Humidesulfovibrio mexicanus: one gene and its partner. Each later gene encodes a partner of the first gene's protein in a complex. Links are inferred from orthologs where the notes say so. Each region holds a gene or a part of one and is shown on either strand. Other genes may lie near its edges.

What was found.
Region 2: the proteins of dnaB (region 1) and dnaG are in contact, whole or in part, in a crystal structure (PDB 2R6A), measured with the Geobacillus stearothermophilus proteins. The link is inferred for Humidesulfovibrio mexicanus from one-to-one orthologs. Residues at the interface, in WP_033016901.1 of Geobacillus stearothermophilus: Ser13, Glu15, Ala16, Gln18, Glu91, Leu92, Asp94, Ala95, Val96, Pro97, Thr98, Ala99, Ala100, Asn101, Tyr104, Tyr105, Ile108; in WP_049624496.1 of Geobacillus stearothermophilus: Lys456, Leu457, Leu458, Pro459, Ala460, Asn463, Ala464, Leu467, Leu535, Leu536, Ile537, Ala538, Gln544, Glu545, Asp548, Tyr549, His552.

The regions. Positions count from the first base shown.
Region 1 is NZ_FZOC01000002.1:340,593-345,343, forward strand. The notes cover bases 884-3,825. They hold dnaB (replicative DNA helicase), read right to left. Parts: upstream 3,116-3,825; coding sequence 1,652-3,115; downstream 884-1,651. Other genes in these bases: CHB73_RS05295 (phenylacetate--CoA ligase family protein), read right to left, coding at 884-1,598; rplI (50S ribosomal protein L9), read right to left, coding at 3,069-3,554; rpsR (30S ribosomal protein S18), read right to left, coding at 3,566-3,825. In the rest of the region: CHB73_RS05290 (DUF456 domain-containing protein), read right to left, coding at 1-298; more of CHB73_RS05295, read right to left, coding at 303-883; more of rpsR, read right to left, coding at 3,826-3,826; rpsF (30S ribosomal protein S6), read right to left, coding at 3,830-4,150; CHB73_RS05320 (phosphoribosylaminoimidazolesuccinocarboxamide synthase), read right to left, coding at 4,575-4,751. UniProt on the Escherichia coli protein: The main replicative DNA helicase, it participates in initiation and elongation during chromosome replication. Travels ahead of the DNA replisome, separating dsDNA into templates for DNA synthesis.
Region 2 is NZ_FZOC01000010.1:16,981-19,836, reverse strand. It holds dnaG (DNA primase), read right to left. Parts: upstream 2,377-2,856; coding sequence 625-2,376; downstream 1-624. Other genes in the region: CHB73_RS15535 (endonuclease MutS2), read right to left, coding at 2,396-2,856; rpoD (RNA polymerase sigma factor RpoD), read right to left, coding at 1-628. UniProt on the Escherichia coli protein: RNA polymerase that catalyzes the synthesis of short RNA molecules used as primers for DNA polymerase during DNA replication.

The sequences.
Region 1 (4,751 bases):
GCGCGCCTAGGATCGCCCCGGCTATGGAGCCCACGACGCCCCCGAAATTGCCAGCGCCGCTGGCGCCGCCGCGCTTGCCGCCTATTATCTGCGCCACGAACTCGATGCCCTCGCCCAGCAGGGCGAGCAGGCTCATCATGCCCACGAAGGACCAGGTGATGCGGCCTTCCGGACCGAAAGCGGCCAGCAGGGCCAGCACGCCGAGCATGAGCCAGTTGCCCGGCAGGGACAGCAAATTGAGCCAGAGCAGAGCGAAGAGGACCAGCCCCAGGGCCAGTCCGGCCACGGCGTCCAGCATCGGCCTACTGCTTGGCGCGAAGGTCCACCACGCGCACGGCCTTGCCCTCGCCCTTGGGGATGGAGTCGTGCTGCACCAACTCCACGCGCGGGGTGACAAGGATCTCGTCGCGCAGGCGCGCGGCGATTTTCTTCTGCAAGCCGGTGAGCGCGCGCATGTCCTCCACGAAGAATTCGTCCTTGATCTCGACCTTTACGCGCAGTTGGTCCATCTCGCCCTCCTTGAAGAGCTCGATGAGGTAGTTCTGCGCCACCTCGGGCATACTCATGAGCGCCTGCTCGATCTGCATGGGGTAGATGTTGCACCCCTTGATGATGAGCATGTCGTCGGCGCGGCCGGTAATGCGGTCGATACGGCGGTGGGTGCGGCCGCAGGCGCACGCGCCGGGTATGAAGCGGGTGAGGTCGCGGGTGCGGTAGCGCAGAATGGGCATTCCATCGCGGCAAAGCGTGGTCATGACCAGCTCGCCCATTTCGCCTTCGGCTGCGGGTTCGCCGGTCTCGGGGTTGATGATCTCCGCGATGTAGGCGTCCTCCCACACGTGCATTCCGGCCTGCTTCTCGCACTCGAAGGCCACGCCGGGTCCGTTCATCTCGGTCATGCCGTAGGAGTTGAAGGCCTTGAGCCCCAGCAGGTCCTGAATGCGCTGGCGGGCCTCCTCGGTGTGCGGCTCCGCGCCGATGAGCGCGATGCGCCAGTTGAGGCTCCGCGGGTCGACGCCTTCTTCCTTGAGGAAGCTGGCGAAGTGCAGCGCGTAGGAAGGGATGATGTGCACGCCGCTGACGTGGAAGTCGCGCAGGAGCTTGAGCTGCCGCTTGGAGTTGCCCGCGCCGGCCGGAACGGTCAACAGCCCCAGGCGTTCCGCTCCGTAGTGGATGCCAAGCCCGCCCGTGAACAGGCCGTAGCCGCTCATGTTCTGGAACACGTCGCCTTTCCTCAGGCCCACGGCGTACATGCAGCGCGCCACCAGGCCCGCCCAGGAATCCAGGTCGTTTTGGGTGTAGAAGATGGCCGTGGGCGTGCCTGTGGTGCCGCTTGAGGCGTGCAGACGCACATAGTGGTCCATGGGCTGGCAGAGGAGCCCATAGGGATAGTTGGCGCGCAGGTCGTCCTTGGTGGTGAAGGGCAGCTTGCGGATGTCGGCAGGCGAGTTGAAATCGTCCGGGGTGAGGCCCAGCGCGCCCAGGCGGCCGGAATAGAACGGGGAGCGCAGGCAGGTGGCGATGGTGCGTTTCAGGCGTTCGGTCTGCAACTTCTCAAGCGATTCGCGGGCCAGGCCCTCTGCGGCTTCGTAGTACATCTCCCCCCCTGGTGAAGCGTTCGGTTTGGTCGAAACAAGGCGCGCTGCGCCGGTCAACTGGACGTGAAGTACTCCGAAGGGTACGCCATCGTGTTGAGATTTTCAAACCTGCTGTACTGCTTCTTGAAGAACAGCTCCACTTCTCCCACGGGTCCGTTTCGCTGCTTGCCGATGATGATTTCGGCCACCCCGGCCTTGGGGTTGCCTTCCTTCTTGTTGTAGACCTCGTCGCGGTAGATGAACATGATGACGTCGGCGTCCTGCTCGATTGCGCCGGATTCGCGCAGGTCCGAGAGCATGGGGCGCTTGTCGCCTCTCTCCTCGACCTTGCGGTTGAGCTGGGAGAGCGCGATGACCGGGATGTTCAGCTCCTTGGCCAGCGCCTTCAAATTGCGCGAAATGTCAGAAATTTCCTGCTCGCGGGAGTCGATGTCGCGGCTGGCGCGCATGAGCTGGAGATAGTCCACCACCACCAGGCCCAGGCCGTGCTCGCTTTTCAGCCTGCGGCAACGGGCGCGCAGCTCCATGGTGGACAGCGCGGCCGTGTCGTCAACGAATATGGGCGCGTTGGAGATGATGTTTGCCGCGTCGTAGAGCTTGGCCCAGTCCTGGTCGTCGATGCTGCCGCGCCTGAGGTTGGTCTGGTCCACGCGGCCCTGGCAGCACAGCAGGCGCATCATGATCTGGTCCATGGACATTTCCAGCGAGAAAATGGCCGTGGGCACGGCGATTTCGCCCTTGGTAGCGGCGTTGAGCGCCAGGTTCAGGGCAAAGGCCGTCTTGCCCATGCTGGGGCGGGCCGCCACGATGATGAGGTCCGAGTTCTGGAGGCCCGCGGTCATCTCGTCGAGCTTTTCATAGCCCGTGGTGGTGCCGGTGACCAGCGCCTGCCGTCCCACGCGCTTCTCCAGCTCCTTGAAGACCCGGTCCACCAGCTCCTTGCCGGAATGCACCGTGGCCTTGCTGCGCACGTCGGAAATCTGGAAGATCGCCTGCTCGCTTTTGTCCAGCAAGCCTTCGATATCCTGGTTGTCGTAGCAGTTGCCGATGATGTCGCTGGCGGTCTCGATGAGGCGGCGCGCAACGGCCTTGTCCCGCACGATGCCCGCGTGGAAGAGCGCGTTGGCCGCGCTGACCGGGGAATTGGCCAATTCCGCCAGGTATACGGGCCCGCCGATGTCGTCCAGCACCTGGCTTTGCGTCAGGTATTCGGTGACCGTGATGAGGTCCACCGGCGCGTTTCGGGCGTAGAGGTCCTCGAAGGCCCTGAAGATGATGCGGTGCGCGGGGGAATAGAAGTCGTCGGAACGGACGACGTCCACCAGGGAATGGAACAGCGAGTTGCGCAGAAAAACCCCCCCGAGAACCGCCTGTTCGGCTTCAAGGTTCTGGGGGGGGATGTTGCGCGAAAGAGCGGCGGAGGCCCGTTCAAGGGCCTCTGCGCCGTCCTCCTGAGCATTGCCCTGGCGGTTACGCCTCGGGCTGCTGCTCGGGCTCTGCTTCCTGCTGCTGGCCATGCTTGATCACGCTGATTTTGAGCGTGCCGGTGACGCCGGGGTGCAGTCGCACATCCACCTCGAAGTCGCCCAGGGCGCGGATGGCCTCGGGCAGCTCGATCTTGCGGCGGTCGATCTCGATGCCCTGCTCGGCCAGGGCGTCGGCCACGTTCTGGGCGGTGACGGAGCCGTACAGCTTGTCGCCTTCGCCCACACGGACGGTGATGACGATCTTGGCGGCGGCGATCTTCTCGGCCAGGGTGGAAGCCTCGGCGCGCAGCGAGTCGGCCTGTGCGGCCAGCTTTTTGCGCTCCAGTTCGAACTGCTTCAGGTTGGCCTCGGAGGCCTGCATGGCAAGGCCCTGAGGGATCAGGTAGTTCCGTCCAAAGCCGGGCTTGACCGCGACGATGTCGCCCAGGCGCCCCAGGGTGTCCACGTCGGCGCGCAGTATGAGTTTCATGGTCATGCCTCCTAGACGGTCTTCTTCTTGACGTCCGTGCTGTGCACGGTGGTGTAGAACAGCAAAGCCATCTGCCGGGCGCGCTTGATCTCAGTGGTGAGCTTGCGCTGGTGCTTGGCGCAGGTGCCGGTGATGCGGCGGGCGATGATCTTGCCCCGCTCGGTGATGTAGTCACGCAGGATGTCCGGGCGCTTGTAGTCCAGCGGCAGATTCTTGTCGGCGCAGAAGCGGCAGAACTTGCGCTTCGGGGTGAACTTTTTGCGGAACGCCATGGTCTAGGCCTCCTCTGTGCTGGGCGCCTCGGGCGCCTCGTCAAGACGGACGGTGACGAACTTGAACAGGCCGTCGGTGATGCGGATGTTGCGCTCCAGTTCCGCCACGGCGGCGCCGGGAGCGGTGTAGTCCAGGCGCACGTAATGTCCGCGGGTAAGCTTGCGCACGGGGTAGGCCAGGGTGCGCACGCCCCAGTCGTCGACGAGGCCGATCTTGCCTCCGTCGCGCTCGATGACGCCGGAAAGGTTGCCCAGGATCTCCTTGCGGTTCTCCTCGGTCAGCTCCGGACTCATGAGCACAAGAGTCTCGTAGTGATTCAGCATGTGGTGCTCCTTTTGGTCTTTGGCCCTTCCCGCACGGGGGAAGAGCAAGGTAGAGGGGTGCTCTTACGCCAGGCTCCTGCTTCTGTCAAGCCTTGCCGGGCCTGTCCTGGTCATCGGCCGTCTCACGGACGCGCCGCTCCGGAGCCGCTCAGCCCCGAAGCCCGAGGCTTGGCGGCACGAGCCGGAACGCCGCATAACCGGCGATGGCCACCACAAACACCAGCAGGATCGTGGTCAGCATGGGCTATTGCACCTTGTCCTCGGGCCGTTTCTTGTTTGCATCCTTGGGCGGCGTCCAGCCGCACTGCTTCTTGGGGCCTCAGCCCACGCCGGGGATGAGCCGGGAAAGCACCACCCAGCCCACAACGATGGCCACGAGAATCCAGATGTTGGCGTCCATGGGGCCTCCTTGCGGTGCGCCGCGCTACACGGCCAGCTCGCGCCCGGTGAGCAGGCGGAAGGCTTCCAGGTACTTGGCGCGGGTCTGGTCGATGATGGATTGCGGGATCTTGGGCGCTGGGGGGCGCTTGTCGAACTTGATCTCCTCCAGCCAGTCGCGCAGGAACTGCTTGTCGAAGCTCTGTTGGCCCCGGCCGGGGGC
Region 2 (2,856 bases), on another replicon or contig:
GGTCGAGCTGGGCGCAGGCGTCGAGCTTGTCGTATATCTTGCGCTTCTTCTTGTAGAGGACCTTGACCTCGTCGAGCAAGAAGATGACCCGCTGGCGCTGGTTCATTTCATCCTCTGTGGGGTCGTCCTCCTCAATGGTCTTGACCACATCCTTAAGCTTGATGCGGGTGTTCTTGAGGTCCTCGCCCACCTGGACGAGTTCCTCCACGGCAACGGGCACCTCCACCAAGGCGTACAGCACGTCCAACTCGCCGTTCTCGATCTTCTTGGCGATGACCACCTCGCCTTCGCGGTCCAGCAGGGGCACGGCGCCCATTTCGCGCAGGTACATGCGCACGGGGTCGGTGGAACGAGAGGAATAGTCGGCGGCATCGTCGCCGTCGGATGGCGCCAGATCAAGCTCCTCGTCGGTATCCGCAGTTTCTGAGGTCAGCTTTTTCCCATTTTCCTCAGAATCCACGATGACGATGTTCATCTGGTCAAAGATGCTCATCACCTCTTCAAGCTGATCGGGCGTGTTCATCTCCGTGGGGAGCGTTTTGCCCACTTCCTCGAAAGTCAGAAATCCGTTTTTCTTGCCCTTGGCGATAAGGAGCTTGATTTGCTGGATTTCTTTCAAATTATTCATTCTTCCTCCCTGCTGGGGGCATTGAGATCCGTAAGCGCGGCCATGAGTCGTTTCACTTCGTCCGGGTCACCGGACTGGCTGGCCCGGCGTATGTCTTCCATCAACTGCTCTCGCGTGTTCCGCACATCCGCAAACGCAATGCGTTGGCAAACGTGCGTCCACTCCTCGGCCAAAGCCTCACCCTCGGGCTTTTCCCTCGAGCGCGTGTCGGCCCAGAAGCTTTTTTCCTCAAGGTCAAGGGTCGGCACAACATCGGTTCCCTGGGCCGCCACGAGCTTCTCCCACAGAGCACGGCCAAAATCCGTGGTGAGCAGGCGCTCGAACCCGCGCTTCACCAATTCCGGGACATACTCCGGATACTGGATGGCGAAGCGCAGGAAATAGCGGTCGTCCCGTTCCTCGCGGCCGACCGCCGGGGCCTTGGGCGACGGCATCGCATCGGTTCGCGACCGGTTCGGCGCGAAACCGCCGCCCCCGCCTTGCCGCCCCTGCCCGGCACCGAAACGGCGCAAATCCGCCTCGGCAATGCCCAGGCCTTCCGCCAGTCTCGGTATGTAGAACGGGCGCAAGGAATTATCGGCCAGATGCGCCAAAAACCCATTGGCCCAGGCCACAATTTCTCTTGGCGAAAGGGTTTCACGCACCACGGAAGTGCAATACTCCAGACCGTCCACGGCATTCTTGAGGCAAGCGTCGAGGCCCGGCTGTCCAAGCTTCTGGAGCAGGCTGTCCACATCCTCGCCATCGGGCATAAGCACCACGCCGCACTTGGTCCCGTACTGCAGAATCATCTCCGCGCTGCGCAAAGCCGCCTTGCGACCCGCCGCGTCCCCGTCAAAGATCAGCTCCATGCGCGAACAAAACCCGGCCAGACGCTTCACCTGATCCATGGTGAGCGCGGTGCCGAGAACTCCGCAGGAATCCGTGTAGCCGAACTGGTGCAGCGACAGCACATCCATGTACCCTTCCGTGAGTATCGCCCGCTTGCTGCGGGTCATGGCCTGGCGGGCCTGGAAGAGACCGTAGAGATGTTCCCCTTTCTTGTAGATGGGCGTGTCGCTGCTGTTCAGATACTTGGGTTCACCCTCTGTAAGTATTCTGCCGCCAAAGGCAATAACCTGACCCGATAAATTCTGTATCGGAAAAATAAGCCTGCCTCTGAAGCGGTCGTAAACCCGTCCCCGCTCGTTCTGGGACAAAAGTCCGGCCATGACCGCATCCTGTGGCGCAAAGCCGCGCGACCGCAAAAAAACCGACAGTCCCTGCCAGTCGTCCGGGCTGGCGCCCAGGCCGAAGGCGGCAATCGCCTCTTCCGCCGCTCCGCGCCGGGCCAGGTAGCCACGCGCCACATCCCCCACGGCCAAGCCGAGATTCCGGCGATAATACTCCTGCGCGGCCTCATGCATTTCGTGGCACAGCCGCTTCATTTTTTGCCGCTCGTCATATGCCGGATCGGGCGCAAAAGCCTTGAGCTCGATCCCGGCCTCTTGCGCCAAGTGCTCCAGGGCGTCCTTGAATTCCAAGCCATTGACGCGCTGGTAGAAATCCAGCACATCGCCACCGGCCTGGCAGCCGAAGCAGTAGAAGAAGCCTTCCGCTTCGTTGACGCTGAAGGAAGGGGTCTTCTCCTGGTGAAAGGGGCACAAGCCCATGAGCCGTCCGCCCGCTGGGCGGAGGGACACGTAGCGCCGGACCATCTCCGCAATGTTGATCCGCTGCTTGATGGCCTGAATGACCTGCCTGTCCATGACTCCGGAACCTCCGGCGCTACTTGAGCGCCACCTCGGTCATGCCGTCGCCGCCACGATCCTCGTTGGCCAAGGTGTAGGACGCAACTCCGGGTGCGGTGCGCAAATAGGCGTGGATCTCCTTGCGCAAGGCGCCGGTGCCTCGGCCATGCACAATCTCCACTCCGCGGGCGCCGCGCAGAAGCGAAGCATCGAGAAATTGCGCCAGGGCCGCAAGCGCCTCGTCGGCGCGCTGCCCGCGCAAGTCGATGCGCGGCGTGAAGCCAAGGTCCGCGGCAACGCCGCCAGCGGGCTTCCTCACCTGTTGAGATGGCTGTGCATCCAGGCTCAATTCCGAAAAGGCCACCCACATGGCCACACCGGAAAAATCCACCTTGACTTGGCGTTTGCGCTCATCCTTCTCGACAACCGCGCCGGATTTGCTCCAGGCCTTATAGCTGACGCGTCCGCCAGGGACAATGTCCTCCCACTGCAGGCTGG